3 regions of the Kitasatospora sp. NPDC001540 genome follow, and region 1 is predicted to be linked to each of the others. Evidence: riboswitches for the same ligand, from Rfam matches in the RefSeq annotation. Region 1 holds a riboswitch; each other region holds the start of a gene.
What was found. A riboswitch is a leader RNA that binds a small molecule or an ion and turns the genes downstream of it on or off. The one in region 1 is predicted to bind cyclic di-AMP.
Positions count from the first base shown of each region.

Region 1 (9,551 bases):
TCTGCATCTGCGGGAACGTCACTTAGCCACCTGCTCAGTCGATCTGTGTGTGTCGCTGTTCAACGACCCTAACGCGCAGGCCCCGTCGCTGAATCCCCCACGCAGAACTGTTCGCTGTGAGCGCAGGGTGAGCGGCACGGGCGCGCACCGCCGGTGCCGGGACAAGCCGAACGGGCCCGGACACCGTGCGGTGTCCGGGCCCGTTCCCGGAGTCGGTGGCCCGCCGGTGGACCGGCGGTCATGAGGCTCAGGCCTCGGCGGACTCCTCGGAGGTCTCCTCCGCGGCGGCCTCGGTGGACTCGGCGGCCTCGGTGGTCTCCTCCTCGTCGTCCTCGAAGGAGACGGTCTCGCCGTTGGTGTCGGTGACCTTGGCGGCCTCGACCACCAGGGCCAGCGCCTTGCCGCGGGCGACCTCGCCGACCAGGAGCTGCACCTGGCCGCCCTGGACGACCTGCTGGGCGAACTGGTCCGGGGTCAGGCCGGAGCCGGCGGCGCGACGGATGAGGTGCTCGGTGAGCTCCTCCTGGTTGACGCCCAGCTCCTCGTTCTTGACGATCTGGTCCAGCACGAACTGGGTCTTGATGCCCTTCTTCGCCTGCTCCTCGGTCTCCTTCTCGTAGTCCTCGCGGGACTTGTCCTGGGAGGCGAGGTAGGTGTCGAGGGTCAGGCCCATCGGCTCCAGCTGGTGGTGCTCCAGGTTGTGCTTGCGGGTGCCGATCTCGTCCGCGAGCAGCTTCGCCGGGTACTCCATCTCGACGCGCGCGAGCAGCTCGTCGAGGACCTTCTCCTGGGCCTGGGTGGCCTGGTCGAACTCCTTCATGCGCTCCAGGCGCTTGACGGAATCGGCGCGGAGCTCCTCCAGGGTGTCGAACTCGCTCGCCAGCTGCGCGAACTCGTCGTCCAGCTCGGGGAGTTCCTTCTCCTGGACGGTGGTCACGGTGACGGTGACCTCGGAGTCCTTGCCGACCTGGGTGCCGCCCTTGAGGGTGGTGGTGAAGGTCTTGGACTCGCCGGCCGACAGGCCGATGACGGCCTCGTCGATGCCGTCCAGCAGGCGGCCGGAGCCGATCTCGTAGCTCACGCCGGTGGCGGTGCCGTCCTCCGGCACCTCACCGTCGACCTTGGCCTCCAGGTCGATCACGACGATGTCGCCCTCGGCGGCGGCGCGCTCGACGTCCTTGACGGAGGCGAAGCGCTCGCGCAGCTGCTCCAGGGACTTCTCGACGTCCTCGTCGCTGACCTCGATCGGGTCGACCACGACCTCGATCTCGGAGAACTCGGGCAGGGTGACCTCGGGGCGCACGTCGACCTCGGCGGTGAACTTGAGGTCCCCGCCGTCGGCCAGGTTCTCGACACCCTCGATCTCGGTGATGTCGGGCTGGCCCAGAACGTCGATCTGGCCCTCGTCGACGGCCTGCGTGTAGAAGCGCGGAAGCGCGTCGTTGACGGCCTCCTCCAGCACCGCGCCACGACCGAAGCGCTGGTCGATCACCTTGTTCGGGATCTTGCCCTTGCGGAAGCCCGGAACGGTGACCTGCTGGTTGATCTTCTTGTACGCCGCGTCGAGGCTGGGCTTGAGCTCCTCGAAGGGCACCTCGACGGTGAGTCGAACCCGAGTGGGGTTCAGAGTCTCGACGGCGCTCTTCACGGTTGGGTCTCCTAGGGGGCTTGCGGTCAGGGCGATAGGCGGTTGGGGCTGCATTGCTGTCCGTACTACCGCCAGCGATCCATCCTACCGGTACCACGAAAGCGACTGTGCCCGGCACCTGGGTGGACGGAGGACGGGGAGCGACTGCCGCTCCGGCCCCGCCGCAACGACAACAGGGCCCCGCCCGCTGACGAGACCCTGCCGCACACGGTCGGGGTGACCGGATTCGAACCGACGGCCTTCCGCTCCCAAAGCGGACGCGCTACCAACCTGCGCCACACCCCGTGCTGCCGAGCAGAAGAGTACACGTCGACCCGCCCCCGGCCGGGGCGATATCGGCGAGCGACAACGGCGGAAGGAGTGTGCAATCCACCGACCCGACCAGGTACGCTGGGCCCGTCCGCACCGCCCGCAGGGTGGCGGCGGACGTTGCGTTGCGGGTGTAGCTCAATGGTAGAGCCCCAGTCTTCCAAACTGGTCACGCGAGTTCGATTCTCGTCACCCGCTCCACGAGAAGGCCCCGACCGCAGTGCGGTCGGGGCCTTCGCCGTTCCCGGGCCGCGGGCGCGGCTCCCCCGCCGTTCCCCGCGCGTCCCCGGAAAGCCCGAAGGCCCCGCGCAGCGGATCGCGGGGCCTTCGGGTGGTGCCGGGGGTCAGACGTTGACGCCGTGGGCCGCCAGGTAGGCGACGGGGTCGATGTCGGAGCCGTAGTCCGGGGTGGTGCGGATCTCGAAGTGCAGGTGCGGGCCGGTCACGTTGCCGGTGGCACCGGAGAGGCCGATCTGCTGGCCGGCGGTCACGGACTGGCCGGCCGAGACGGAGATCGAGGACAGGTGCGCGTACTGGGCGTACTTGCCGTCGGCGAGCTTGATGACGACCTGGTTGCCGTAGGCGCCGCCGTTGCCGGCCGAGACCACGGTGCCGTTGGCGACGGCCTTGAGGCTGGTGCCGGTGGCGACCGGGAAGTCGATGCCGGTGTGGTAGCCGCTGGACCAGTTGGAGCCGGCCACCTTGTAACCGGTGGTGACGCTGCCCGGCGCGGGGGCGACGTAGCCGGAGGAGGAGCTCGCGGCGGAGCTGCTGCCCGAGGTGGTGGCGGTGGTGGCGGTCGACGACTTCGCGGCGGACGAGGACGAGGAGGACGACGAGGTGGTCGACTTCTGCGTCTGCGTCTGGGCCTGCGTCCGGGTCTTCGCGGTGGTGGTGCCGCTCGACTTGGTCGAGGTCTTCGGGGCCGCGGTGGTGGCCGCGGCGTCCGAGGAGGACGGGGTCGTCGCGGCGGCCACGCCGTTGACGGTCAGCTGCTGGCCCGGGTAGATCAGGTTCGGGTTGCCGCCGATGACCGAGCGGTTGTCCTGGTAGAGCTTCTCCCAGCCGCCGTCCACGTTCTTCGCGGTGGCGATCTTGGAGAGGGTGTCGCCGGACGCGACCTTGTAGGTCTGCGCGGCGGCCGGGGCGGCCTGCCCGGCGGTGGTGGCGGTGGTGTCGGCGACCGGGGTGGCGTCGACCGAGACGTTGGCCCACTGGCGGCCGCCGTCCTGGTGGTCGGCGGTGCCGTGCGCGGAGGCGGCGCTGACCGGGAGGCCGACCGCGGCGCCGACGACTCCGGCGGCGATGGCGATGCGGGCGACGGTGGCCAGGCGCGGCTTGCGGTGCTTGCCCTGAGCGGACATGAAGCTGTTCCTCTCCGACGCCTACGAGGTGAGCTGTCGGGTTCGGGCGAGAGTTGCCCGGCCGCGTTCTCCGCGGCTTCACCCCGAGCCGGTCCCGTGCGTTCCGGATCCGGCGTACTACCTGTGGTTCCCCCGCTCCTGCCGTGGCGTGGTGTCTGGTCGGCACCGGACGGCGGCAGGACTAGGCGTTCCGCTCGGTGGCCCACCCGGCCGATGTCCGGGTTGCGGAGGAAGCAAAACCCACGGCTCGCGGAGCTGGCAAGCGCCGAAAGGCCCCGTCCCCGGGATCGGGAGGGGGCTGACGGTCCGCCAGGTCACGCTGTGCCGCCACCGGGCTGCGCAGTGCGTACGGGATCATGACGGTGCGCCCACGAACGGCGTACGGTGGGCGACTTCGGCCACCGTGCGCGCCCGGGCGCTGACCTGGCGTGACGGTTCGGGTGACCCTGGTCACCCGCGTATGGGACTTCCGGTCGGCCGGAGGGGGACTTCCGTCCTCCGGAGGGCGTTCTCCGGGGTCGGGCCGGTCAGCCCGCGATGCCGGAGATGGCCTTGGAGACGGACTCCAGGAACTGGCTGATCGGGGCGGCCATGTTCGACTGGTTGAGCATGAAGCCGAACAGGGCCGCGATGACGGCGTGGCCGGGCTTCAGTTGCTTGTTGCGGATGAAGATCGCAACGATGATGCCGAACAGGACCAGGGCGGAGACGGAGAAGGCCACCGGACTCACTTCCTCGATTCGTGGCGGGGATTCGGGTCGGAACCGGCGACGGCTCCGGGCGGAAACCGGCCCGTGCCCCCCGTGTCCCCACCACTCCATCCGGACTCAGTGTGGTCGCTCGTGCGGAGTGCGTAAAGGACTTGCCCCGTCCCCCGGGGCCCCAACCCGCGCGGCAGGGCTGATTTTCGCCGACCGTGACGATAGCGGACGGGTTCTGACGGCCCGTCGGCGGGAGGCGGTCCGCCGCGGTGGCGGCGGCAAAGCGGCAGGCAGACCGGTTACCCGGCCACGGGCCGGGTATGCCAGGGGAATTGGCCGAAGATCAACGTCCGGGTTTGACACTCCGTGGGCACCTCGTGCACACCGTTCCTCCGCGCCGGGCTGTGCGGTCGGCGGCGGTCGACGGGGGTCAGCGGCGCCAGACCAGCAGCACGGCGCGGTCGTCGTTGACGTGCTTGGCCACGCTGTCGATCAGCCGGACCGCGGCCCCGGAGCGCCCGGCCACCGGGGTGGTGGCGACCAGCCGGTCGGCCTCGCCCATCAGCCGGTCCATGCCCTCGCCCAGGTCCCGGCCGGGGATCTCCACCATGCCGTCGGTGCACAGCATCAGCACGTCGCCGGGGCCCAACGTACCGCGCACGCCTTCGAACTTGGCGCCGTCGTAGACGCCGAGCAGCGGGCCCTCGGCCTCCTTGACCTCCCAGTACCCGGCCCCGGCGAGCCGGTGCATGCCGGGCAGGTGCCCGGCGGAGAGGAGTTCGTACTCGCCGGTGTCCAGGTCGAGGACGAGGTGGACGGCGGTGGCGAAGCCCTCGGCCCAGTCCTGGCGCAGCAGGTAGCCGTTGGCGGCGGGGAGGAAGTCGTGGGCGGGCAGCGAGCCGAGCAGTCCGCCGAAGGCGCCGGAGAGCAGCAGGGCGCGGCTGCCCGCGTCCATGCCCTTGCCGGAGACGTCGGCGAGGACGACCTCCAGCACCCGGCCGCCGGGGCCGGTGCGGGCGGCGACCATGAAGTCGCCGGAGAAGGACTGACCACCGGCCGGGCGCAGCGCGGTGTCGGTGTGCCAGCCGTCGGGCAGCCGCGGGACGCGGCCCTGCACCCGGATCCGCTCGCGCAGGTCGAACAGCATGGTGGAGCCGCCGCGCCAGGGGACGCCGATCCGGCGGCGGAACTGGGCGACCAGCAGCCCGGCGACGCCGACCGCGCCGACCACCAGGGCGGCGCCGGGGGTGACGCCGTGGGTGTACGCCTCGGGGCGCTGGCTGGCCACCCGCTCCCCGGTGTGCACCACGGACTCGGTGACCAGGCCGCCCGCCGCGACGGCGTACAGCAGCACCAGGGTGCCGGGGCGCAGCAGCAGCGCGCCCGCCAGGATCGGCAGGACCAGGGCGGTGGGCGGGGCCCAGTCGGGGACGAGGACGTTGAGCAGCACCAGCAGCGGGACGGCCAGGGCGAGCGCGGCGAAGGCCCACCAGTCGGCGCCGTCGCCGCGGAAGTAGTCGACGCCGGTGCGGCGCAGCCTGCGCCGGGCCCGGTACAGCGCCGCGCGCAGCCGGGCCGTCACGGGTTCGCGGGACGGTCGGCCGTCCCGGCCCGTCGCACTGGGACGCGCGCTGCCGGCCATGGGGACCGACCTTATCCACCGCCGGTGCCCGCGTCGACGGGGTGGGTGGCACCGGGTGCAGCGGGAGTGCCACGCCCGGCGGGTTTCGGCCGCCCGGGCCCGGACGGCGGCGTCCGGTTATTCGCTCGTCGGGGCCGGAGACGGCTGGTAGGGGGGGTTCGTGGCGATTCGACACCCCGAGTTGACCGTACGTCCGCTGCGCGCCGAGGAGTGGGAGACCTGGCACCGGAACGTGGAGGTGGCCTTCGGCGGTGACGAGGAGGCGCCCGGGGCCCGGGAGTTGTGGCGGCGGCTGATCGACGCGGAGCGCACGCTGGTGGCCTGCGCGGACGGGCGGGTCGTGGGCGGGACGACGTCGTTCGACTTCCGGCTGGTGGCGCCGCGCGGCCCGGCCTCCTGCGTGCGGACCGACGGAGCGGCCGAACTGGCGCTGGACGTGCGCGAGTTGGGCTCGGTGTACCTGGGCGGCGGTTCGCCGGCGGCGCTGGCCGCGGCGGGCCTGGCGCGGGAGCTGCGGCCGGGGGCGCTGGAGCCGGCCTCGGCGGCGTTCCGCTCGGGTCTCGAGCCCTGGCGGCCGCACGGCATCTGAGGGACGGCTGCGCGGGGGACGCCCGGGCGGGCGTCCCCCGTCGGCTCAGCCCTGCGGGTGGTGGGCCGGAATCGGCGGGAGCTCGCCGGTGGTCTCGTAGTCGGAGAGCATCTCGATCCGGCGGGTGTGCCGCGGCTCGCCGCTGTACGGGGTGTTGAGGAAGATCTCGACGAACTTGGTGGACTCCTCGACGGAGTGCATCCGGCCGCCGATCGAGATCACGTTGGCGTTGTTGTGCTCGCGGCCGAGGGCGGCGGTCTGCTCGCTCCAGGCGAGGGCGGCCCGGACGCCCTTGACCTTGTTGGCGGCGATCGCCTCGCCGTTGCCGGAGCCGCCGATCACCACGCCCAGCGACTCGGGGTCGGCGGCGGTGCGCTCGGCCGCCCGGAGGCAGAACGGCGGGTAGTCGTCCTCGGCGTCGTAGACGTGCGGGCCGCAGTCGACCGGTTCGTGACCGGCCCCCTTCAGCCACTCGACGAGGTGGTTCTTCAGTTCGTATCCGGCGTGGTCGGAGCCCAGGTAGACGCGCATGCCCACGAGTGTGACATGCCGCCGGGTCCGCTCCCCGACGGGGGCGCGGACCCGGCGGCGGTGACGCTGCGTCAGCGGCGGCCGAGCAGCTTCCAGGTGAGCGGCAGGGCGCCCATCGCGAGCACCATCTTGAGCACGTCGCCGACCAGGTACGGGTACAGGCCGAGGTGGGCGGCCTTCGCCAGCGGGACGTCCAGGGCGAAGGCCAGGTAGGGGACGCCGACGGCGTAGATGGCCAGGCTGCCCAGCGCCATCGCGCCCGCGGTGCGCAGCGGGCTGCGGTCGGCGCCGCGGCGGGCCAGCGCGCCGGTCAGCGCGGCGGCGACCACGAAGCCGATCACGTAGCCGAGGGTGGCCAGGCCGGCGCCCGAGGTGCCCTGGGCGAACCAGGGCAGGCCCGCCATGCCCGCCGCCAGGTAGAGGCCGAGGGCGGCGGCGCCGCGGCGGGCGCCGAGCGCGGTGCCGACCAGCAGCGCGGCGAAGGTCTGCCCGGTGACCGGCACCGGCGAGCCGGGGACGGGCACCGAGAGCTGGGCGGCCAGGCCGGTCAGCGCGGCGCCGCCGGTCACCAGCGCCAGGTCGCGGGCGCGGGCACCGAGCCGGGTGGAGGCCTGCGGCAGCAGGTCGGCGAGGACGGCGGTGGACGGTGTCGGCGCGGCGATGGCCATGGCTGCTCCCTGGGCTCCGGTGCGGGTGATCACCTGCGAACCTACGCGCTGTCAGGTGCTTCGCGCCGCGTCGGCCGTGACAAAAGCCGACCGCTCCGGCTTGTCGGATCCGGCCTGTGACCGGGCCCTCACCCTCGCTCCACGCGTCCGAACGGTCACCCTGTGTCAGTCTTCCGTCCGGATGGCGGTACCGCCTGGGATGTCCACATCCCTTGTCGAATAGTGGACAGACCCCCGTGAACACGGCCAACTCCGTCGAACAGTCTGGAATCGTCGCATGACCCGCACCCCCACTCCCGAGACCGCCCCCGCCCGGGAGCCGGCCGCCGAGGACGCGGGCCTGTCCCACGGGCTCAAGCAGCGCCACCTGTCGATGATCGCGCTCGGCGGCGTGATCGGCGCCGGGCTGTTCGTCGGCTCGGGCGCCGGGATCGCCGCGGCCGGGCCGGCCGTGGTGCTGGCCTTCGCCGCCTCCGGGCTGCTGGTGATGCTGGTGATGCGGATGCTCGGCGAGATGTCCGCGGCCCGTCCCGCCTCCGGCTCCTTCTCGGTGCACGCCGAGCGGGAGATCGCCCCGTGGGCCGGGTTCACCGTCGGCTGGCTGTTCTGGGTGCTGCTGTGCGTGGGCGTCGCGGTGGAGGCGATCGGCGCGGCGGGCATCGTCTCCGGCTGGCTGCCCGGCGTGCCGTCCTGGGCCTGGGTCGCGGTCTTCATGGCCTTCTTCTGCCTGACCAACCTGGCCGCCGTCCGCAACTTCGGCGAGTTCGAGTTCTGGTTCGCCGCGGTCAAGGTGCTGGCCATCAGCGCCTTCCTGGTGATCGGCGTGCTGGCGATCTGCGGCCTGCTGCCCGACGCCCCGGCCCCGGGGCTGAGCAACCTGACCGGCCACGGCGGCTTCCTCCCGAACGGGGCCGGCGGCCTGATCACCGGTCTGCTCGCCTCGGTCTTCGCGTACGGCGGCCTGGAGACCGTCACCATCGCCGCCGCCGAGTCGGCGGACCCGCGGCGCAGCGTGGCGGTCGCGGTGCGCACCGCGATGTGGCGGATCGCGCTGTTCTACGTCGGCTCGATGGCGGTGATCGTCACCCTCGTCCCGTGGGACGACCCGGCGGTGGTCAAGCCCGGCCCGTACGTCGCCGTGCTGGACACGCTGGGCATCCCGGGCGCCGCGCAGCTGATGAACGTGGTGGTGCTGATCGCGCTGCTGTCCGCGATGAACGCCAACATCTACGGCGCCTCGCGGATGGCGCACTCGCTGATCGCCCGCGGCCACGGCCCGGCCGGGCTGTCCCGGATCTCCGGCGGGGTGCCGCGGCGCGCGGTGCTGGCCTCCTGCGGGTTCGGGTTCCTGGCGGTGCTGCTCTCCTACTGGTGGCCGGAGACGGTGTTCTCCTGGCTGCTGAACATGGTCGGGGCCGCGGTCCTGGTGGTCTGGGCGTTCATCTGCGTGGCCCAGTTGCGGATGCGGCGCCACCTGTCGGCCGATCAGCTGCCGGTCCGGATGTGGGCCTTCCCGTACCTGACCTACCTGGCGCTGGCCGCGATCCTGGCGGTGCTGGTGCTGATGACGCTGGACTCCGCCAACCGCCTGCAGCTCTACTTCACGGCGGGGCTGACGCTGGCGCTGGCCGTGGTGGGCGCGCTGCGCGACCGCCGCCGCCGGGCGGTCGCCCCCTGATCGACGCGCCGGAGCCCCGCACCCCCGGTGGGGTGCGGGGCTCCGGCGCGTCGGCGGCTACTCGAAGGACGGGCCCGCGGTGCGGGTGCGCTTGATCTCGTAGAAGCCGGGGGTGGAGGCGACCAGGATCGTGCCGTCCCAGAGCCGGGCGGCGGCCTCGCCGCGCGGGGTGGGCGTGACGACCGGGCCGAAGAAGGCGACGCGGTCGCCGTCCGGGCCGTCGACGGCGATCACCGGGGTGCCGACGTCCTCGCCGACCAGGCCGATGCCCTCGGCGTGCGAGGCGCGCAGCGCCTCGTCGTACGCGTCGGTGTCGGCGGCGTCGGCCAGTTCCTCCGGCAGGTCGGCGGCGCGCAGCGCGGCGACGATCGTCTCGCGGTTGTTGGGCAGGCCCTGGTTGTGGAAGCGGGTGCCGAGCTCG
Region 1 covers NZ_JBIAVO010000049.1:43,032-52,582, reverse strand. The annotation lists gene ACFY00_RS35040 (ATP-dependent Clp protease proteolytic subunit) at 1-1, opposite strand, end outside; gene tig (trigger factor) at 248-1,648, opposite strand; tRNA gene ACFY00_RS35030 (tRNA-Pro) at 1,860-1,933, opposite strand; tRNA gene ACFY00_RS35025 (tRNA-Gly) at 2,085-2,158, shown strand; gene ACFY00_RS35020 (peptidoglycan DD-metalloendopeptidase family protein) at 2,302-3,321, opposite strand; cyclic di-AMP (ydaO/yuaA leader) riboswitch at 3,327-3,446, opposite strand; gene ACFY00_RS35015 (hypothetical protein) at 3,849-4,043, opposite strand; gene ACFY00_RS35010 (PP2C family protein-serine/threonine phosphatase) at 4,453-5,664, opposite strand; gene ACFY00_RS35005 (GNAT family N-acetyltransferase) at 5,825-6,253, shown strand; gene ACFY00_RS35000 (ribose-5-phosphate isomerase) at 6,299-6,784, opposite strand; gene ACFY00_RS34995 (biotin transporter BioY) at 6,856-7,452, opposite strand; gene ACFY00_RS34990 (amino acid permease) at 7,730-9,130, shown strand; gene ACFY00_RS34985 (disulfide bond formation protein DsbA) at 9,188-9,551, opposite strand, start outside.

Region 2 (9,551 bases), on a different contig from region 1:
GGGAAGGTGGCGGCGACCGCGACCAGGCCGAGGGCGGCCGCCTGGAGCAGCATGCCGGTGGTGATCAGGTGCTTGCGGCCGAGGCGGTCCGACCACCAGCCGGTGAGCAGTTGCCCCGCACCCCATGCCCCGGACCGCCGGGCGGAGCGCGGCGAGGATGCCGATGCGCCCAGGCCAGGGCGTCGTTCAGGTTGTTGACCACGCCCGCCCAACCGGCGGCGGACAGCGCCCGGCCGCCGAGGCTGGTGGTGCGGACTGGTCGGGCGGTGCTCAGCCGGGGCTGCTCGCCCGCGGGCCAGGGCGTTCCCATGTCTCTTGGACGGGTTCGATCCATGGGCGGGGTCACGCTCCCACCACCGCCCCGGGAGCGGGATCGGGCTGCCCGGAGGCCGCGTCGGCCCCGGTCGGCAGGCTCCCGGGCAGGCGGCGGATCGCGGGGATGGCCAGCAGGGCGAGCGAGGCCGGGACGGCGAGGACGGTCATCCCGAACAGCGTCGGACGCACGCCGAGACCGTCGGAGAGCGGACCGGCCAGCACCAGCCCGAGCGGCATCAGGGCGACGGAGATCAGGTGGTCGTAGGAGCTGACCCGGGAGAGCACCCGCTCCGGTATGTGCACCTGGAGCGAGGTCTCCCACAGCACGAAGCACAGGGACACCCCCACCCCCGTGACCGCCTCCAGCACGGCGATCGCCCAGACCGGCGCGCCGGACCCGATGATCAGCGCCTGGCAGGAGGCGACCGCCAGCGCCACGGCCGCGACCGCCATCGGGCGGGCCGGTTTCAGGCGGTAGGCGCACACGTCTCCCACGATCGAGCCGAGGCCGAACGCGATGACCACCACGGTCCACGCACCGGCCCCGCCCCATTCGCGCTCCGCCAGCACCGGCCCGAGCACGAACACCGAGGGCAGCACCACCACGTGGTAGACCGCCAGCGCCAGCATCCCCGCCCAGACCCACGTCCGGCTGCGCACCTGCTGCCAGCCGACCCGGAGCTCGGCCAGGAACCCGAGCCGCGCACCTCGCTCCGCCCCGCCACCGGCGCCGTCCACCACGTCGGCCGCCGGGCCACTGACCGCCGGGCCGCCGACCGCGCCCAGCCGAGCCAACACGGCCGCACTGACCGCGAAACTCGCGGCGTCCATCGCCAGTGCCCCGCCCGGGCCGACCGCGGCGATCAGCAGGCCGGCCAGCGCGGGCCCGACCACCAGGCTGCTCGACTGCACGAACCCGCGCAGTGCGTTCGCCTCGCGCAGTCGGTCGGCGGGGACGAGCAGGGGCAGCAGCCCGGTGGAGGCGGGCAGGAAGAAGGCGTCGGCGACACCGAACAGCGCCATCAGCAACGCCAGCACCCCGACCCGGGCGGTACCGGTGAACAGCAGCACCGCGACGGCCGCCTGCACGGCGCACCGCACCAGGTCGGAGGCCAGCATGATCCGCTGTCTCGGCAGTCTGTCCGCCCAGACTCCCCCGGCCAGCGTGAACACCAGCAGCGGGAGCAGCCCGGCGGCCGTGACCAGCCCGACGTCGGCCGCCGAGCCCCCGATCGACAGCACCGCGAAGGGCAGCGCCACGAACGACACCCGGTCGCCCAGGACCGACAGCGCCTGGCCGACGAACAGCCGGGCGAACTGGCGCTCGACACGGAGCACTTCAGGAATCACGACACCCACGGGACCTCCTCGACGAACCCGGCGACTCGGCTGACGCAGCGAGCAGGGCGATCGTAGGAAGGCCCCCGGCCCCCTGTCGCGTGATTTATCCGCAACGCCACCAATGCCCCTTTTCCGTCGAACTCCCGTCAGCAGAAGGGGACTTGACTCCGACCTCCCACCTCACGGCCGAACCCGGGCGCGGGCCTTCCCTCTTGCCCTCCCTCCCAATCCCACCGATCGGCCAGACTTCTCCAGCCGATCCGCCGACCCCTCCCTCCGTCTGACGGACGTCCACCTCCGCCCGAAGCGCCGTCAACAGGTCGCCCACGCACCAGGCGGCAACCGGCGTGACGAGGACGTGATCCTGGCGCGACGCGCTTGTGATTGCCACGTTCGAGTGAATAGGCTCCTCCCAGCCCGCACCGCCGGGCCCCGCGCGCGAATACGCCGAACCCCGTCCGCCGCGCTGTCGGGTCGACCACCACCACCCTTGGACGGGGGCGGGGGAACCACGATTGTTGCCGTTCCCCACGGCTAGGGGTGAAGCCGTCCGCGCCGGGTGACCGGGGCGTGGCGGCCGGGCCTCCTCCCGGTCCGAACCCGACAGCTCACCTCGCAGGCGTGCGGAGAGGATCCTGCATGCTCTTCACGGGTTCGGGACGTCACCGCCGGCAGGGCCCGGCGGAGAAGGCCGCCGAGCGCGCGATCGCGGCGGCCGGCGTGGCCGGCGTCGGCATCGCCCTGCCGCTGCTCGCCGCGACCGGCGCACACGCCGCTCCCAGCGCGGTCTGGGACCGGGTCGCCGACTGCGAGAGCGGAGGGAACTGGGCCTCCAACCCGGGCAACGGCCTCTACGGCGGCCTGCAGATCAACGCCCAGCGCTGGACCGACTACGGCGGCACCCAGTACGCCCCGCTGCCGAACGGGGCCACCCGCAGCCAGCAGATCGCCGTGGCCGAGCGCATCCTGGCCACCGAGGGCCCCTCGCCCTGGTCCGCCTGCGCGGACGACGCGGGCCTGAACACCGCCACCGCACCGGGCGTCGTCGACGACAACGACTCCGCGGACGAGACGGGTTCGCTGCGCGGCGCCCGCGGCGTCGCAGCGGTCAACGCCGCCCCGGACGGCAGCACCGTCCCGGCCGGGAACGCCGCACCGGTCTTCTCCGGCCTGCCCGGCTACGACCCGGTCTCCCACGTGTACTGGTACGAGAAGAACGGTGCCTGGTTCTGGACCAGCCACCAGAGCCTGTACGAGCGCTACATGCAGCTGGCCCACCCCCACCCCCAGCCGCAGCCGAGCACCCCCGCCCCGGACGCCCAGGCCACGCCGACCCTCCCGCCGACCGCCCCCGGCGTCCCGCTGCTGCCCGCCGACCCGAGCGCCACGCCCAGCCCGAGCACCCCCGCCGACGGCGGCAACGCCAATGGCAGCGGCGACGGCACCTCGAACGGGAACAACGGGAACGGCAACGGAGACGGGAGCAACCCCGGAAACGGGAACGGGAACGGAAGCGGTCTGATCCCCACCCTCCCGGTCATCCCCTCCCCCAGTCCGTCGGCCGACCCCGGCACCGGCACCGGCACCACCCCCGAGGCCACCCCCAGCGGCACCACGGCGCCCCCCACCGCGGGCGCGTCCACCGCTCCGGCGACCTCGGCGGCCTCGGCAGCCCCCGCGACCCCGACCCCGGCCGCCCCAGCAGCCCCGGCACCGGCCGCAACCGCCGCCCCGTCCGCGCAGGCGTACACCGTCAACCCCGGTGACACGCTGGCCGCGATCGCCCGCGAGCACGCCGTGGGCGGCGGCTGGTCCGAGCTCTACAAGTCGAACCAGCAGGTGGTCGGCGAGAACCCGGACCTGATCCGCCCCGGTCAGGTGCTGGACCTGGGCTGACCCCCGCTCCGCCGGTGCGCGCCCGGCTGAGCCGCCGTCACTTCGGGACGGCGGCCAGCCCGGTGCAGCCGCGCAGGCCGTCGCGGCGCTGCTGGGCGGCCTTCGCGGCGCTGCCGGTCTGCGGGACGGGCACGCCGCGGCCGTCGATGTGGGCGGGGGTGAAGTCCTCGCCGGTGACGCGGCCGTCCGCGGTGACGGTGAGCGTGGTGACGCCGGTCTCGTCGGAGGCGGTGTAGTTCGAGGTGCCGTACCAGAGGAAGTTGCCGAAGCCGTACGACACGTAGGTCTTCCCGAGCATGCCCGCGCCGAGCATGGTGTGGGCGTGGGTGCCGACCACGGCGGTCGCTCCGGCGTCGGCGAGCTCCTTGGCGAGGCCGGTCTGCGCGCGGGTCGGGCAGGCCACGCCCTCGTCGCCCCAGTGCAGGTAGACCAGGACCACGGGCGCCTGCGCCTTCGCCGCGGCGACGGCGCGCAGCAGCGCGTTCTCGTCGAGGGCGGAGGCGATGCCGGGCTTGTGGGCGCCGGCCCGCCACTTCTGGTTGGTGATCTCGTTGACCTGGCTGGCCGCCAGGACGGCGACCTTCACGCCGCGCACGGTGGTGACGTACGGGGCGTACGCCTCCTCGGCGTCCTTGCCGATGCCGATCACCGGTATCGGGGAGGCGGCCTTGGCGGCGAGGGTGTCGGCAAGGCCGTCGGGGCCGAAGTCGACGGCGTGGTTGTTGGCCTGGGAGACCACGTCGACGCCCGCGTCCTTGAGCGCGTCGAGCGCCTTGGGCGTCGTGCGGAAGGTGTAGGTCTTGGGCTCGGCCTTGCCCCGGCCGGTGATCGCGGTCTCCAGGTTGAGCACCGCGAGGTCGGCGGCGGACAGCGTGCCGGAGATCGGGCCGAGGGCGGTGTCGGCCTTGGCGGCGCCGAGCCGGGAGGCGGTGCGCCCCTCGAAGTGGACGTCTCCGGCGAACGCCACCGTGATGCTGCCGCCCGTACCGGTGCCCGCCGGAGCGCCGCCCTCCGACGCCCCGGGGGCCGGTCCGGTGGGCGCGGCGGTCGCGGCGCCCGTGGGTTCGGGTGTGCCGGAGGCCGGGGCGGCGGTGGCCGCGCCGCTGGCGGCCCGGTCCGCGGAGGGCTCCGGTCCGCCGCATCCGGCGACGGTGCTGAGCAGCAGGACGGTGGCGGCGGCAGCGGCTGTGCCGGCCGTGGCGCGGTGCATGAACGGACCCCCCGGTGGTTCGGTGACGACGCACTTTATCCGCGTCGTTCGAACACCGGAAGCCCACACCGACACCGAATGATCACGATCCGGGAACCGGACCGGACGGCTCCGCCCCCGCGGCACCCCGGGGGCGCCCGCTCAGGCCACCACTCCGGCGGCGCGCAGCAGCCAGCGGTTGGTCCGGCCGACCAGCCCGGCCCGGTCGAGCACGGAGACGACCTTCTGCGCCATCTCGACCTTGGTGGCCCGCCAGCGCGGGTTGGCGCGGGCCGCGGCCTTGCCGACCTTGGGGTCGATGCCGACGGCGGCGTAGAGCCGGGGGTGGATCAGCGCGGTGGTGGCGTAGTAGACGATCAGTCCGATGAACAGCTGCTCGTACCGGCGACGTACCGGGCCGAGGCGCTTGCGGACGAGCTCCTCGCGGGCGTAACTGATGTGCCGGGCCTCCTCGATGACGTGGATCCGGGAGACCTGGCGGGTGAGCGGCTGGAGGGTCTCGTCGTTCATCACCTCGCGCTGGAAGGCGTCCAGGATCTCCTCGACGTACATGGTGCCGCCGAAGGTCTGGCTGTGGGTGGAGATCGCCTTGAACAGCCGGCCGAGGTTGTGGGCGACGAACCCGGCGCCGTACGCGGGGACGCCCATCTTGGCGATCATGCGGGCGAACATGATCGAGTGCCGGCACTCGTCGGCGATCTCGGTGAGCGCGTACTGGACGTGGTTGCTGGTCGGGTCCCGGTCGAAGGCGTGGCGCAGCAGCATCTGCATGAGGATCTCCTCGAACCAGATGCCGACGCTGGCGATGGAGGCGACCTCGTGCTTGGAGAGTTCGATCCGCTGCTCCTCGCTCATCCGCTCCCAGAGGTCGGTGCCGTAGAGGGAGAGGTGGCGGGGCGGGCAGTAGTAGGCGCCGGGGACGGGGTCGGCGTCCCAGTCGACGTCCGTGAGGGGGTTGAACGAGAGCTTCGCGGAGGAGGCGAGCAGGCGTTCGGCGGTGCGCTCCCGGTCGGGGGCGGTGCGGGCAGGGTGGGGCGACATGCCGGCTCCTTCGCGGTGGGGGCGGAGAGGGTGGAGTGGTGGCCCTGCCGTGAAGGTAGAAGTTATTAGACTTTCCGTCAATACAGCACGCGCGAAGCGGCCCCGACCGGCGCCTGACGGTCCGCCTGCCCCGTGCTCCCCGGCCCTACCAGCCCGCCGGGTCCTGCCAGGCCGCCAGCACCCGGCCGCTGGTGAAGCGCCGCCGCCGTCCGTCCACCGGGTCGGTGAACTCCAGCGAGCGCGCCAGCAGTTGCAGCGGGCGCCGGTAGTCCTCGGGGTCGCCCTCGCCCAGCACCTCGGGGTAGAGCGGGTCGCCCAGGATCGGCAGGCCCAGCCCGTTCATGTGCACCCGCAGCTGGTGGGTGCGCCCGGTGCGCGGGGCGAGGCGGTAGCGGCCCAGGCCGTCGCGGGCCTCGGCCAGTTCGATCCGGCTCTCCGCGTTGGGCTCGCCGGACTCCTCGTACGCGTCGAGCCGGCCGCGGTCCTTGCGGATCCGGCTGCGCACCACGGCGGGCAGCCGGGCCGCCGCGCCCTCCTCGTACCGGGCGATCGCCTCGTACTCCTTGACGGCCTCGCGGCGCTCGAACAGGCCCTGGTAGGCGCCGCGGAGCGCGGGGTCGGCGACGAACAGCACCACGCCCGCGGTGAGCCGGTCCAGGCGGTGGGCGGGGCTGAGCCGGGGCAGGCCGAGGTCGCGGCGCAGCCGGGCGAGGGCGGTCTCGGTGGCGTGGCTGCCGCGCGGGGTGGTGGCGAGGAAGTGCGGCTTGTCGGCGACCACGATGCGCTCGTCGCGGTGCAGGACCTCGACCGGGAAGGGCACCACGGGCTCGGGCGGTCCGGGTTCGCGGTGGAACCAGACGTGGCCGCCGGGCTCGTAGGGCGCGTCGGCGGCGACCGGGCCGTCGGCGGCGACGAACTCGCCGGCCGCGAGCATCGCGGCGATCCGCCCGTCCCCGGCGGCGGCGCCGTAGCGCTCCTCCAGGTAGGCGCGCACCGTCGGCCAGGCGCCCTCCAGCGGCAGTCTGACGTGTACGGGGTCGATGCCGTCGCGTTGCGGCAGCGGGCTGACGGGGGCGGGTTTCCTACGCACCACCGCGCGCCACCGGGGGGTTCGTCCGACGGGTGTCCATCCGGTCCACCCTAATTCCTTCTTAGCGGATGGCGGGAACCCGGGGTTGCCACCAGTCCGCTCGAACGTTGGGGCGTGATGCCTGGGTCCACCCGGACCGTTGAGGTCTCCCGCTAGAGCGGCACACGGCCCCGGCGCTCGTTGCAGTGGTGGTCGTGTGGACATCGGATGGACGCCTAGATAGCACCTGGCTTCGCGGCCTTGCCCCAGAGCGGCGGTGTCCGGCGTCTGCGTGACCACCACCGTCAACACCTCGTACTTGATCACTCGTTGGTGTTGGTGGTGCGAGCCCGCCGCACGGTGACCTCTCGATCTACCCGAGCTGCTCAAGCGCTCGCAACAGACCGAGGCCCGCGCGGCGCGCTGGTGCCACGAACGGCTAGTGAGGTGGCGGACCGACCAGACGGTCGAGTCCTGGAATTAGGTCGCTGCGTGGCCCCGCATGCGCTCGTAACCAGCGCAGACACCGCGTCCCGGGGAGTTAGAGTTGATCTATTGCGGCATTGACTGGGCTGAGAAAACGCACGACGTCGCCCTGGTCGACGACACTGGCCAGTTGCTGGCCAAACGGCACATCACCGACGACTTGGCCGGCTACGAGATCCTCCTGGGCCTGCTTGCCGAGTACGGCGACACCAAAGAGTGCCCGATCCCGGTTGCGATCGAGACGTCTCGCGGCCTGCTGGTCGCTGTCCTTCGGACTGGCCGACGGCAGGTGTTCGCGATCAACCCGATGGCTGCCGCCCGCTATCGCGACCGGCACGCCGTCTCCCGCAAGAAATCTGATCCCGGTGACGCCCTTGTACTGGCGAACATCCTGCGCACTGACATGCACGCCCACCGGCCCCTGCCCAACGACAGTGACCTGGCCCGCGCGATCGCCGTTCTCGCCCGGGCCCAGCAGGACGCAGTCTGGAACCGGCAGCAGATGGCGAACCAGCTACGCTCGCTGCTGCGGGAGTACTACCCCGCTGCCCTGGACGCCTTCGCCAAGTGGGACAACGGCCTGTGCCGCCCGGAGGCCCGCGAGTTGCTCAGGCTCGCTCCCACCCCGACCCAGGCCGCCCGCCTGACCCGCCCCCAGATCACTGCGGCCCTCAAGCGGGTCGGCCGCAAACGCGGTATCGAGGCGGAAACGGAACGGCTACGCGAGGTGTTCCGCGCCGACTGGGCCCACCAAGCCGCTCCGGTCGAAGAGGCGCTCGGCCAGCAGATGCTCGCCCTCCTCGGCCAGCTCACGGCCGCCTGCACGGCGGCCGACGATCTCGCCCATGCGGTGGAGGATGCCTTCCCTCAACACCCGGACGCCGAGATCATCCTCAGCTTCCCAGGCCTGGGCACCCAGCTCGGCGCCCGGGTTCTCGCCGAGATCGGCGACGACCGCGCACGCTTCGCCGACGCCCGCGGTCTCAAGGCATACGCTGGCGCGTCCCCCATCACCCGGGCCTCTGGCAAGAAGTCCAGCATCACCCGCAGATGGGTGAAGAACGACCGACTCAACCACGCCGGCTACCTATGGGCCTTCTCCGCGATTACCGCCTCACCCGGCGCCAAAGCCCACTACCGCCACCGCCGGGACGACGCCGGTGACTGGCACGCGGCCGCCCAGCGAAACCTGTTCAACCGCATGCTCGGCCAGCTCTACCACTGCCTCAAAAACCGCAAGTTGTTCGACGAGCTCATCGCCTTCCCTACCGCGCAGGAGCCCGCTGCGGCAGCGGCGTAGACGATTGGGTGAACCGACACCCCACCTCGCCCTGAGGAGTGAACGACCCCCGCCTCCCTGTCTGTCACAGGCCAGCGGCACACTGCGGGCATGAGCGATACCCCGAACCCTGCCCGTCTGAGACTCGAACTGACCTGGGTCGGGTCTATGGGCGGCCCACTGATCGTCGTCCCGGTGTCCGCACTGCACAATTGGGGTGGCTGCACCGAGGACGGCATGATCCTCGGCAACACCGACCAGCAGGACGACTACGATCGGGCCTGCGCGGTCGCGGACTACGCCGGGGTGATCAGCCTGCGCGGAACCGACTCCGCGACCGCTCTCGTGCTGGGCGATACGCCCGACAGCACCTGCTACCTGCCCGAACACCGGGCCTTCATGCGATGGCTCGCGGCCGACTCCGATACCGAGCTGCTGGCAGCCGCCGAGATCGTACTGAGCGACCCGGCGACGCAGTGGGAGGAGTGCGGCGTCTGGGAGACCGACGGCCCCGCAGTCCTCATGGACTCGGCCGAGGCTGGCAAGGACCTCGGAGTGCCCTACCCGAACGGCAGAGGATTGCCGGACGAAGCCCCGGTCCCCGTCCCTGCAGGGCGCTGGAGAGTCCGCGCGTTCCACCAGCGGGCCAGCGAGGGCGCCTGGGTCGGTGTGGTTCAGCTCCATCCAGAAGCCGAACCCACTCGTTAGCAACCGTGCCTTGGGCATTCGAACAGCGAGTTCCACCCGCGCCCAGTCTTGACTCCTTGGCGCCGTGAGGTGTCTAGCGGCAGGTCACCCGTCTGGGCGCGGGCGGCCCGCCGTGCGACGATGGCAGGGCGGTGACCACCCTCCGGAACGGCAGGTGGCCAGATGGACACCGACAGACAGCGCACAGCACCCCGGACCCGCACCAC
Region 2 covers NZ_JBIAVO010000028.1:396-9,946, forward strand. The annotation lists gene ACFY00_RS27440 (MFS transporter) at 1-212, opposite strand, end outside; gene ACFY00_RS27445 (MFS transporter) at 343-1,674, opposite strand; cyclic di-AMP (ydaO/yuaA leader) riboswitch at 2,129-2,292, shown strand; gene ACFY00_RS27450 (transglycosylase family protein) at 2,296-3,552, shown strand; gene ACFY00_RS27455 (CapA family protein) at 3,590-4,762, opposite strand; gene ACFY00_RS27460 (diiron oxygenase) at 4,904-5,803, opposite strand; gene ACFY00_RS27465 (pseudouridine synthase) at 5,949-6,896, opposite strand; gene ACFY00_RS27470 (IS110 family transposase) at 7,420-8,658, shown strand; gene ACFY00_RS27475 (Imm21 family immunity protein) at 8,749-9,345, shown strand; gene ACFY00_RS27480 (SpoIIE family protein phosphatase) at 9,508-9,551, shown strand, end outside.
Region 2: another riboswitch for cyclic di-AMP. It lies ahead of ACFY00_RS27450 (transglycosylase family protein); the one in region 1 lies ahead of ACFY00_RS35020 (peptidoglycan DD-metalloendopeptidase family protein).

Region 3 (9,551 bases), on a different contig from region 1:
GGCCGGTCAAGGAGCTGACCGCGGTCGCCCACCGCCACGGCGCCCGGGTGGTGCTGGACGCGGCCCAGCTGGCGCCCCACCACCGGGTCTCGGTGCGGGAGTTGGACGTCGACTGGGTGGCGTTCTCCGGCCACAAGCTGTACGCGCCGTTCGGCGCCGGGGTGCTGGCGGGCCGCTCGGACTGGCTGGACGCGGCCGAGCCGTACCTGGCCGGCGGCGGGGCGAGCCGGACGGTGGCCCGCGAGCTGGACGGCTCGGTCGCGGTGGAATGGCACACCGGCCCGGCCCGGCACGAGGCCGGTTCGCCGAACGTGATCGGCGCGTACGCGATCGCCTCGGCCTGCCGGGCGCTGGACGAGGCGGGCTTCGAGGCGCTGGAGGCCCGGGAGCGGGCGCTGGTGGCGAAGCTGACCGAGGGCCTGGCGGCGATCCCCGAGGTGCGGGTGCTGAGCCTGTTCGGCGAGGGCTCGGACCGGGTCGGCGTGGTGTCCTTCGTGGTGCGCGGCTGGAACAGCTCGCACTTCTCGGCCGCGCTGTCCGCCGAGTACGGCATCGGGGTGCGGGACGGGCTGTTCTGCGCGCACCCGCTGGTGCGGACCCTGCTGGGCGGGGAGGAGGCCGCTCCCAGCGAGTGCGGGGCGCCGGAGCCGTCGCTGCCGGGGGAGCGCAGTCTGAACGCGATCCGGGTCAGCTTCGGCGCCGGGACCCCCGTCGAGCACCTGGACCGGTTCCTCACCGCGGTGCGGGAGCTGGTCAGCGACGGCGCGAAGTGGAGCTACCGCAACGAGGGCGGCCGCTGCGTCGCCGACACCCGGCAGCAGGGCTGAGGCTCAGCCGTCCAGGCCGAGCGAGAACGCGGCCTCCAGGTCGTGCTGCGAGTAGGTGCGGAAGGCGATGTGGGTCTCGGTGTTGGTGACGCCCGGGACCTTGTTGACGCGGCCGGGGATCACCTCGGCCAGGTCCTCGTGGTTGCGCACCCGGACCATCGCGACCAGGTCGTAGGTGCCGGTGACGGAGTAGACCTCGCTGACGCCCTCGATCGCGGCGATCGCCTCGGCGATCTCGGGGATCCGGTCGACGTCGGTGTTGATGAGGACGATCGCGGTGATCACTGGGCGACTCCTGTTCGAGAAGGTCCGCCCAGGGTATCGCCCGACGGACGGGCGGCCCACGCGAACAACCAGCCCGTCACGAAGCCGATCACGTGCACCAGGTAGGCCACCCCGTCGCCGCCGGAGGTGACCGACCAGAACTGCAGGACGAACCACAGGCCGAGCACCAGCCAGGCCGGGAAGCGCAGCGGCAGGAACAGCAGCAGCGGCACCAGCGCGGTCACCCGGCCCCTCGGGTACAGCCGCAGGTACGCGCCCAGCACCCCGGCGATCGCGCCGGACGCGCCGACCAGCGCCCGCACCGCGTCCGGGGTGCCCGCCTCGGCCAGCGCGTAGCCGTAGGTGGCCAGGCAGCCGATCCCCAGGTAGCCGATCAGGAAGCGGACCCGGCCCAGCCGGGCCTCCACGGCCGGGCCGAAGACGAACAGGAACAGCAGGTTGCCGATCAGGTGCAGCCAGCCCGCGTGGACGAACAGCGCGGTCAGCACCGAGAGTTCGGGGATCTTGCCGGGGGTGGCCGGAAGCACGCAGCCGGGCGCCGCCGGGGGGAGCACCGACAGCTGGGCGGCCGTCAGGGGGCGGCCGCCCAGCAACTCGGTCGGGACGGCGCCCCAGCGGTGCTCGTAGCGCTGCTCGGCGCAGGCGCGGGCGTCGCCGCTGCCGTACAGCGGGTTCAGGCCGGCCGGGCCGACCAGCATGACCAGGGCGGCCAGCGCGATCAACAGGTACGTGGCGACCGGGGTGCCGGTGGCCCGCTCGGCCGCCGGCGAACCGGCCCGGGCGGGGGCGGAGAGCACCATGCCGGTCAGCATTCCTCGGGGGCGCACCCGCGACACCGGGCGCTGCTCCGGCCGGGTGAGCGTCCGGGCTGTGGACCGGTGATCCGTCCGTGCGGCGGCAGGCAATAGGCTGGAGGCCCGGAACCGGGACCAGCCGAGAGGGACCAGACTGATGAGCATTGCCGCGCCGACCGCCGAGACCCGCTGGCGCTGCACCCTGTGCGGCAACCTGACCCGGTTCGACGTCACCCGTTCGTCCCGGGTGACCGACTTCCTGCACTTCGACCTCTCGGGCGAGTCCAAGGTCGAGGAGACCCAGGTGCTGTCCGAGACCATCGAGTCGGTGCGCTGCCGCTGGTGCAACGCCGTCGACCAGGTCGAGCTGGTGGCCCGTCCGGGCGCCGAGGAGCCCGCGGAGGGCGACGCCCCGCAGGGCTGAGGCCGTACCCGACCGCCCCGCGCCCCCGTCCGCCCCGGACGGGGGCGCGGGGCGGACTCGTCGGCGGGGTGCTGTCGGTGCGGCACGGTAGACGGGACAATTGCAGCAGCGGCGGACCCCAGCGCCCCGCCCGGCACCCGCCGGGAGGGCCCCGCCCGGACCAGGATCGGAGCCGAGGACAGTGGCGGAGGCAGCGAACGCGCCCGCGGGCACGGACGGGACCGCGCCCGCCCCGGCCCCGGACGTGCCGGGCGATCCGGAGACGACCGGCCGCCCCCTGCCCGAGGGCGTGCGCCGACGGGTGGTCGGCATCGCCTCGGACGCGCTCGGCGGCATCGCGCCGGGCGAACTGCCCGCCTCGCTGCGCCCGTACGCCAAGTTCACCCCCGCCCGGCGGGCCAAGTACGCGGCGACCGCGCTGGCCGCCGCGCTGGAGTCCGACCCGGCGTTCCGGGTCCGGATAGCCGAGCGGCTGCGGCTGGGCCAGCCCGACCTGGTGCAGGCGCTGGAGGCGGGCACCGTCCCGGCCGCCGCCGACCCGATGGACGTCGCGGCCGCCGCCTACCTGGTCCGCCCGTCCGGCTGGGCCCGGCTGGTGGAGGAGGCGGGGGAGGCGGCCGAGCGGGTCGACGCCGAGGGGGCCGCCGCCGAGGCCGCCCGGCTCGCCGAGAGGCTCCAGGAGGAGTTGGCGGAGGCCCGGGCCGCGGCCCGCGGCGAGCTGGAGCGGCACCGGGCCGAGGCCGAGGGCGTCCGCAAGGAGGCGGAGTCGCTGCGCAAGAAGGTCCGCTCGCTGGAGGCGGACACCCGGCGGGCGCAGGCCGAGAGCCGCCGTCTGCTCGGGGAGCTGGAGGCGGCCCGGGCCACCGCGGCCGCCGAGCGCAGCGCCGCCGAGAGCGAGGCCCGGCGGCTGCGGCACCGGGTCGCCGAACTGGAGGCCGCGGTGGAGAGCGGGCGGCGCACCGCCCGCGAGGGCCGCAGCGTGGAGGACATGCGGCTGCGCCTGCTGCTGGACACCGTGCTGCAGTCGGCCCAGGGCCTGCAGCGGGAGCTGGCGCTGCCGGTGACGGCGCTGCGCCCGGCCGACCTGGTGGAGGCGGTGGAGCCCGGTTCGGCCTCGCCGCACGACGTGGCCCGGCGCGGCCTGGCCGAGGACGACCCGGCGCTGCTGGACCAGCTGCTGGCCCTCCCGCAGGTGCACCTGGTGGTGGACGGCTACAACGTCACCAAGACCGGCTACCCCCAACTGCCGCTGGAGCAGCAGCGGATGAGGCTGCTGGGCGGCCTGGCGATGCTGGCCCAGCGCACCCAGGCCGAGGTGACCTGCGTGTTCGACGGCCAGGACCTGGACGTGCCGGTGATCATGGCCCCGCCGCGCGGCGTGCGGGTGCGGTTCAGCCGCACCGGGGAGACCGCGGACGAGCTGATCCGCCGCCTGGTGCGGGCCGAGCCGCAGGGGCGGCCGGTGGTGGTGGTCTCCGCGGACCGGGAGGTCGCGGACGGGGTGCGCAAGGCGGGTGCCCGGCCGGTGGCCTCGGTGCTGCTGCTCAACCGGCTGGCGCGCAGCTGAGCGGGTGGCTGGGGCGAGGTCAGGGGGCCGCCCGGCGGCCGGAGTGTGACGGTCCGGTGAAGGGGGTCGTGCGGGGCGGGCCGGAAGCCCCTCGGGAGTGGACGCGGGGGTGGGGACTTCACTAGGGTCTGGCGTCAAACCTATATTCCGGACTGTCACTCGTTGGGGTGAGTCCAGCAGGAAGAAGGAGCACCCCCTTGGCCTCCCACCGCCGTCCCAAGCAGCCGAGCCGTGCGCGGATCTCCGTGTTCACCGCCGCCGCCGCGACCGCGGTCGCCCTGACGGCCCAGGCCAGCGCGCACGCCGCCCCGGCCCAGCCGAACAAGGACGAGGTCAAGGCGCAGGTCGACAAGCTGCTGGAGGAGCAGGAGCAGGCGGCCGAGAAGTACAACGGCGCCAAGGAGCGGGCCGACCAGCTGCGCAAGCAGGCCGCCGACCTGCAGGACCAGGTGGCCCGCGGCCAGGAGCAGTTGACCGAACTGGCCTCCGGGCTCTCGGTGGTGGCCGCCGACCAGTACCGGCAGGGCGGCGTCGACCCGTCGATGCAGCTGATGCTCTCCTCCGACCCGGACCAGTACCTCACCAAGGCGTCCTCCTTCGACCAGGCCGCCAGCACCCAGGCCGAGACGCTGAAGTCGCTCAAGGACCAGCAGCGCCGCCTGGACCAGCAGAAGCAGGAGGCCGCCCAGGTCCTCAGCGAGCTGGACAGCCAGACCCAGGCGCTCAACGACGCCAAGAACGACGTGAACAGCAAGCTCGCCGAGGCGCAGAAGCTGCTGGCCAAGCTGAGCGCCGCCGACCGGGCCGCGATCCTGCAGGGCAGCGGCGGCAGCGCCTCGCGCAGCGCCTCCCGGGTCGACCCGAGCACCCTGCCGCAGGCCAGCGGCTACGCGGCGACCGCCGTGGCGGCCGCGCTCGGCAAGCAGGGCTCGCCGTACGTCTGGGGCGCCACCGGGGCCAGCACCTTCGACTGCTCGGGCCTGATGGTGTGGGCGTACAAGCAGGCGGGCGTCTCGCTGCCGCGCACCTCGCAGTCGCAGGGCAGCTACGGCGTGAACGTGGGCACCGACTGGCACAACGCGCAGCCGGGCGACCTGGTCGTCTACTACAGCGACCGGCACCACGTGGGCATGTACATCGGCAACGGCCTGGTGGTGCACGCGCCGCGCACCGGTGACGTGGTGAAGACGATGAAGGTCGACACCCTGCCGATCTCCACCATCCGCCGGGTCTGACCGCCCGGCGAACCGGACAAACGCCCCGCAGGGCGACAACTGACGCCTCGTGACACGCCCGGCCGGGTCGAGATCTCCCTGTGATCTGCGACACGTCCGGGCGTGGTGTTTCTCGACCACATGGTGAGAATTACTACGCTCCGTGTAATGGATTGATCACGTTCGGTCAGATTTGCCGGGGTATTTGATTCAGAATCAGATTTTTTTCCGACAAGGATTTGAACGGATCACGGATCGGTTACTAGGGTCTTGCCTCGACCACCGCAGAGTCGATCGCCCAAGGGGGGCGGCGGCGGAGGTCGCCGCCGAGTCCGTGACGCAGCGGGCAGACCGTCAACACCGGGTCTGCTGACGGGATACCCCCGCGGGGGTGCTGTCGAACGGAGCCGGGGAACCACGTTCCCCCGGGGTGAATCGGCGCCAGGTCGACCGCCGTGCGCGGTCGGTGAGGCGCCGTAGGGCCTTTCTTCCGGCCCGAACCCGTCAGCTCACCCGGTAGGCGGTGTGAGGAAGAAGGAGTCCGCCTTCGTGGCGTCCCATCGCCGTCCCAAGCCCGTCGGCCGTGCCCGGGTCTCGATTCTCACTGCCACCGCCGCCGCTGCCGTGGCGCTGTCCGCCCAGGGCGGGGCGCACGCCGACCCCGCGCCGACCAAGGACCAGGTCAAGCAGCAGGTCGACCAGCTCAACGAAGAGGCCGAGGTCAAGACGGAGGCGCTCAACGCCTCCGTCGAGAAGCAGCAGGAGCTGCAGAAGCAGGTCGGCCAACTGCAGGACCAGCTCGCCCGGCAGCAGGAGCAGGTGACCACCGCCCAGGAGGGCCTGGCGGGCATCGCCGCCGAGCAGTACCGCACCGGCAACATGCCGCAGACCATGCAGCTGATGCTCTCCAGCAGCCCGGACGCCTTCCTCGGCCAGGCCGGCACCATGAACGCGGTCGGCTCCACCCAGGCCGACCTGCTGAAGACCTTCAAGAACGAGCAGGCCAAGCTCGACGCCCAGCGCAAGGAGGCGGAGGCCAAGCTCGCCGAGCTGGACGCCACCACCAAGTCCCTGCAGGCGGACAAGGAGGAGGTCAAGGCGAAGCTGGCCAAGGCGCAGGACCTGCTCAACACGCTGACCCAGCAGGAGCGCGAGCAGCTCGCCGCCGCCGAGGCCAAGGCCGCCGCGGACGCCAAGGCGCAGGCCGACGCCGCGCAGCGGGCCTCCCGCGACACCGTCCGGGTGGAGCTGAACGCCCCGGCGTCCTCCAGCTTCTCGGGCAACGCGGTCGGCGCGGCGGTCTCCAAGCTGGGCAGCTGGTACGCGTACGGCGCGGCCGGGCCCAGCACCTTCGACTGCTCCGGCCTGATGCAGTGGGCCTACAAGCAGGCCGGGGTCTCCATCCCGCGCACCTCGCAGGCGCAGGCCGGGGCGGGCACCAGCCTGGGCACCAACATCGCCAACGCCCGGCCGGGCGACCTGATCATCTACTACGGCGACCAGCACCACGTCGGCATGTACGTCGGCAACGGGCAGATCATCCACGCCCCGCACACCGGCGCGCAGGTCCGCTACGAGTCGGCGACGGCCATGCCGATCAACCGGATCGTCCGGATCTGACGGCCCGTCCGAGCCCGCGGCCCGGTACCCCGCACGGGGTGCCGGGCCGCTCTCGTCTGATTGTCCGATTCGCGGTCAAATATTCGGTGCTGTCGGGGTTTGGACTGGATCGTTCTGACTCGCTAACCTCTGCCCCCGGGCCCCCGCGAGGACGGCCGTCCGACCGCGGACGGCGGCGGAGGCCGGCCGCAGAACGGAGCCGTCGCACGTGTCCGTGCACCGCCGCACCCCACTGCCCGGCGTCCAGCGCCTCGCCCGGGCCCTGGCGCTCACCGCCGCGGCCACCAGCGCGCTCGGACTGACCGTGGGCGGGGCCGCCGCCGCCCCGCTCGCCCCGGCCGACCCGCCGAACCGCAGCGAGGTCAAGCAGCAGGTCGACCAGCTCTACGAGGAGGCCGAGCGGGCCTCGGAGAAGTACAACGCCGCCCAGGAGCAGCAGAGGCGGCTGCTGGCCGAGGCCGGCTCCCTGCAGGACCAGGTCGCCGCCGGGCAGGAGGAGATCAACCGGATGCGCGGCGACCTGGCCGCCGTCGCCGCCGCCCAGTACCGCAGCCAGGGCCTGGACCCCACCGTCCGCCTGATGTTCGACCAGGACCCGGCCGGGTACCTGACCGGCGCCCGCTCGCTCGAACAGGCCACCGCCCGGCAGGCCGACAGCCTGCGCGAGCTCGCCGAGCGGCAGCGGCGGCTCGACGAGCGGCGGCACGAGGCCGGGGCCAAGCTCGCCGAGCTGGAACAGGTCCGACAGGAGTTGGCCGCCGCCAAGGAGGACGTCCGCGAGCGGCTGGCCGGGGCCCAGCGGCTGCTGAACGGCCTCGCCCCCGCCGAGCGGGCCAGGATGGCCGCCGACGACGCCCGGGAGGCCAGGCAGCGCGCCGCCCGCGGCGCTGACCGGATCGACCTGGGCAACCAGCCGCCCTCCTCCGACCGCGCCGCCGTCGCGCTGGCCGCCGCCATCTCCAAGATCGGCTCCCCCTACGTCTACGGATCCACCGGCCCCGGCACCTTCGACTGCTCCGGTCTGATGTACTGGTCGTGGCGGCAGGCCGGAGTGACCCTGCCGCGGACCTCGCAGGCGCAGGCTTCGGCCGGCCGGCGGGTGAGCCTCGCCGACGCCCGGCCCGGAGACCTGGTGATCTTCTACAGCGACAGGCACCACGTCGGCATGTACGCCGGCGGGGGCGTCGTCGTGCACGCGCCCTACCCCGGCGCCCGGGTCCGGTACGAGAGCGTCAGCGCGATGCCGGTCAACACGGTGGTGCGGGTCTGAGCCTCGTCGACGAACCCCTGGTCACCGACCTGCCGCCGGCCGCCGGGCCGCCGCCGCGGGCCGGTGCCCCGCTGTCCCGGCGCGCCGCCCTGCTGCTGGCCGCCGCCGGGGCCGCCCAGCTGTCGCCGCCCCGGGCCGCGCCCGCCCGGCCGGCCCCCGCCGCCGCGCCCGCGCCCGGCGGCGGCCCGGCGCTCCCCGGGCTGCGGGAGACCGTCGAGCAGTTGCTGGACCGGCGCGGCCGGGCCGTCGCCGCGCGGGACACCGCCGGGCTGCTGGCCGTCGCCGCGGCGGGCTCCGAGGAGGCCGACCGCGACCTGCTGACCCGCACCGCCGGGCTGCGCCTCACCGCGTACGCGCTGCGGCTGACCGGCTTCGTCGAGCCGCCCGCCGACGCGGAGCGGTTCACCGTCGGCGCCGAGCTCGGCTACCGGCTGAGCGGCGTGGACGACTACCCGGCGCTGCTGGAGCGGCAGGTCGAGCTGGTGCGCGAGCCGGCCGGGTGGCGGGTGGCCCGGGAGACACCGACCGGAGCGGCCGCGCCCTGGGACCTGGGCACCGTCCAGGCGGTGGAGGGCAGGCACGGCCTGGTGCTCGGTCTCGGCGACGGCGCGGAGCTGACCGCGCTGGCCGAACTCGCCGACCGCGCGATGCCCGCGGTGGAGGCGGTCTGGGGCCCGTCGGGGGCCCGACTGGTGCTCGAACTGCCGCTCACCGAGCAGCAGTTCGCCCGCCGGATGGACGTCTCCGCGGACGCCTACCAGGGCATAGCCGCGGTCACCCTGGCGGTCGGCGGCGCCCCCGTGCACACCCCCGCCGACCGGATCGTGGTCAACCCCGACGCCTACCGGCAGCTCAGCGAACTCGGCCGCCGGGTGGTCGTCACCCACGAGGCCACCCACGTCGCCACCCGGGCCGACACCAAGCCCTGGACGCCGCTGTGGCTCTCCGAGGGCGTCGCCGACTACACCGGCTACCTGGGCGCCGGGCGCACCGCCCGGCAGATCGCCCCCGAGCTCACCAAGGACGTCCGGGCCGGGCGGGTGCCCGCCGCGCTGCCCGCCGACGACGCGTTCACGGCCGGGGCGGCGGACATCGCCCAGGCCTACGAGCAGGCCTGGATGGCCTGCGACCTGATCGCCCGCCGCTACGGGCAGGACCGGCTGGTGGCGCTCTACCGCACCGTCGGGGCCTTCGGCGAGGGCGGGCTGGAGCGTGCGATGAGAGCCCAACTCGGGACCGGCGTGGCGGAGTTCACCAGGGCCTGGATCACCGAGGTGGCCGGGCTCCGGGACTGACCGGGACCGGCCGGGACCGGCCGGGGTGCTCAGGAGGCGCCGAGCGCCCGCTCCAGGCCCGCGGCGTCCAGGAAGGCGGTGTGGGTGCCCGCGACGGTGCAGGTGTGCGCCCCGGCGACCGCCCCGGCCCGCATGCACTCCTCCACCGGGCGGCCCGCCAGCCGCCGGTGCAGGAACCCGGCGACGAAGGCGTCGCCCGCGCCGTTGCTGTCCACCACCGGCGCGCCCGGGTCGACGGTCGGGAAGTGCCGGGGC
Region 3 covers NZ_JBIAVO010000001.1:318,679-328,229, forward strand. The annotation lists gene ACFY00_RS01440 (aminotransferase class V-fold PLP-dependent enzyme) at 1-827, shown strand, start outside; gene ACFY00_RS01445 (Lrp/AsnC ligand binding domain-containing protein) at 831-1,112, opposite strand; gene ACFY00_RS01450 (rhomboid family intramembrane serine protease) at 1,109-1,912, opposite strand; gene ACFY00_RS01455 (hypothetical protein) at 2,064-2,330, shown strand; gene ACFY00_RS01460 (NYN domain-containing protein) at 2,512-3,897, shown strand; gene ACFY00_RS01465 (NlpC/P60 family protein) at 4,095-5,132, shown strand; cyclic di-AMP (ydaO/yuaA leader) riboswitch at 5,497-5,650, shown strand; gene ACFY00_RS01470 (NlpC/P60 family protein) at 5,661-6,731, shown strand; gene ACFY00_RS01475 (NlpC/P60 family protein) at 6,940-8,001, shown strand; gene ACFY00_RS01480 (hypothetical protein) at 8,223-9,296, shown strand; gene ACFY00_RS01485 (carbohydrate kinase family protein) at 9,326-9,551, opposite strand, start outside.
Region 3: another riboswitch for cyclic di-AMP. It lies ahead of ACFY00_RS01470 (NlpC/P60 family protein); the one in region 1 lies ahead of ACFY00_RS35020 (peptidoglycan DD-metalloendopeptidase family protein).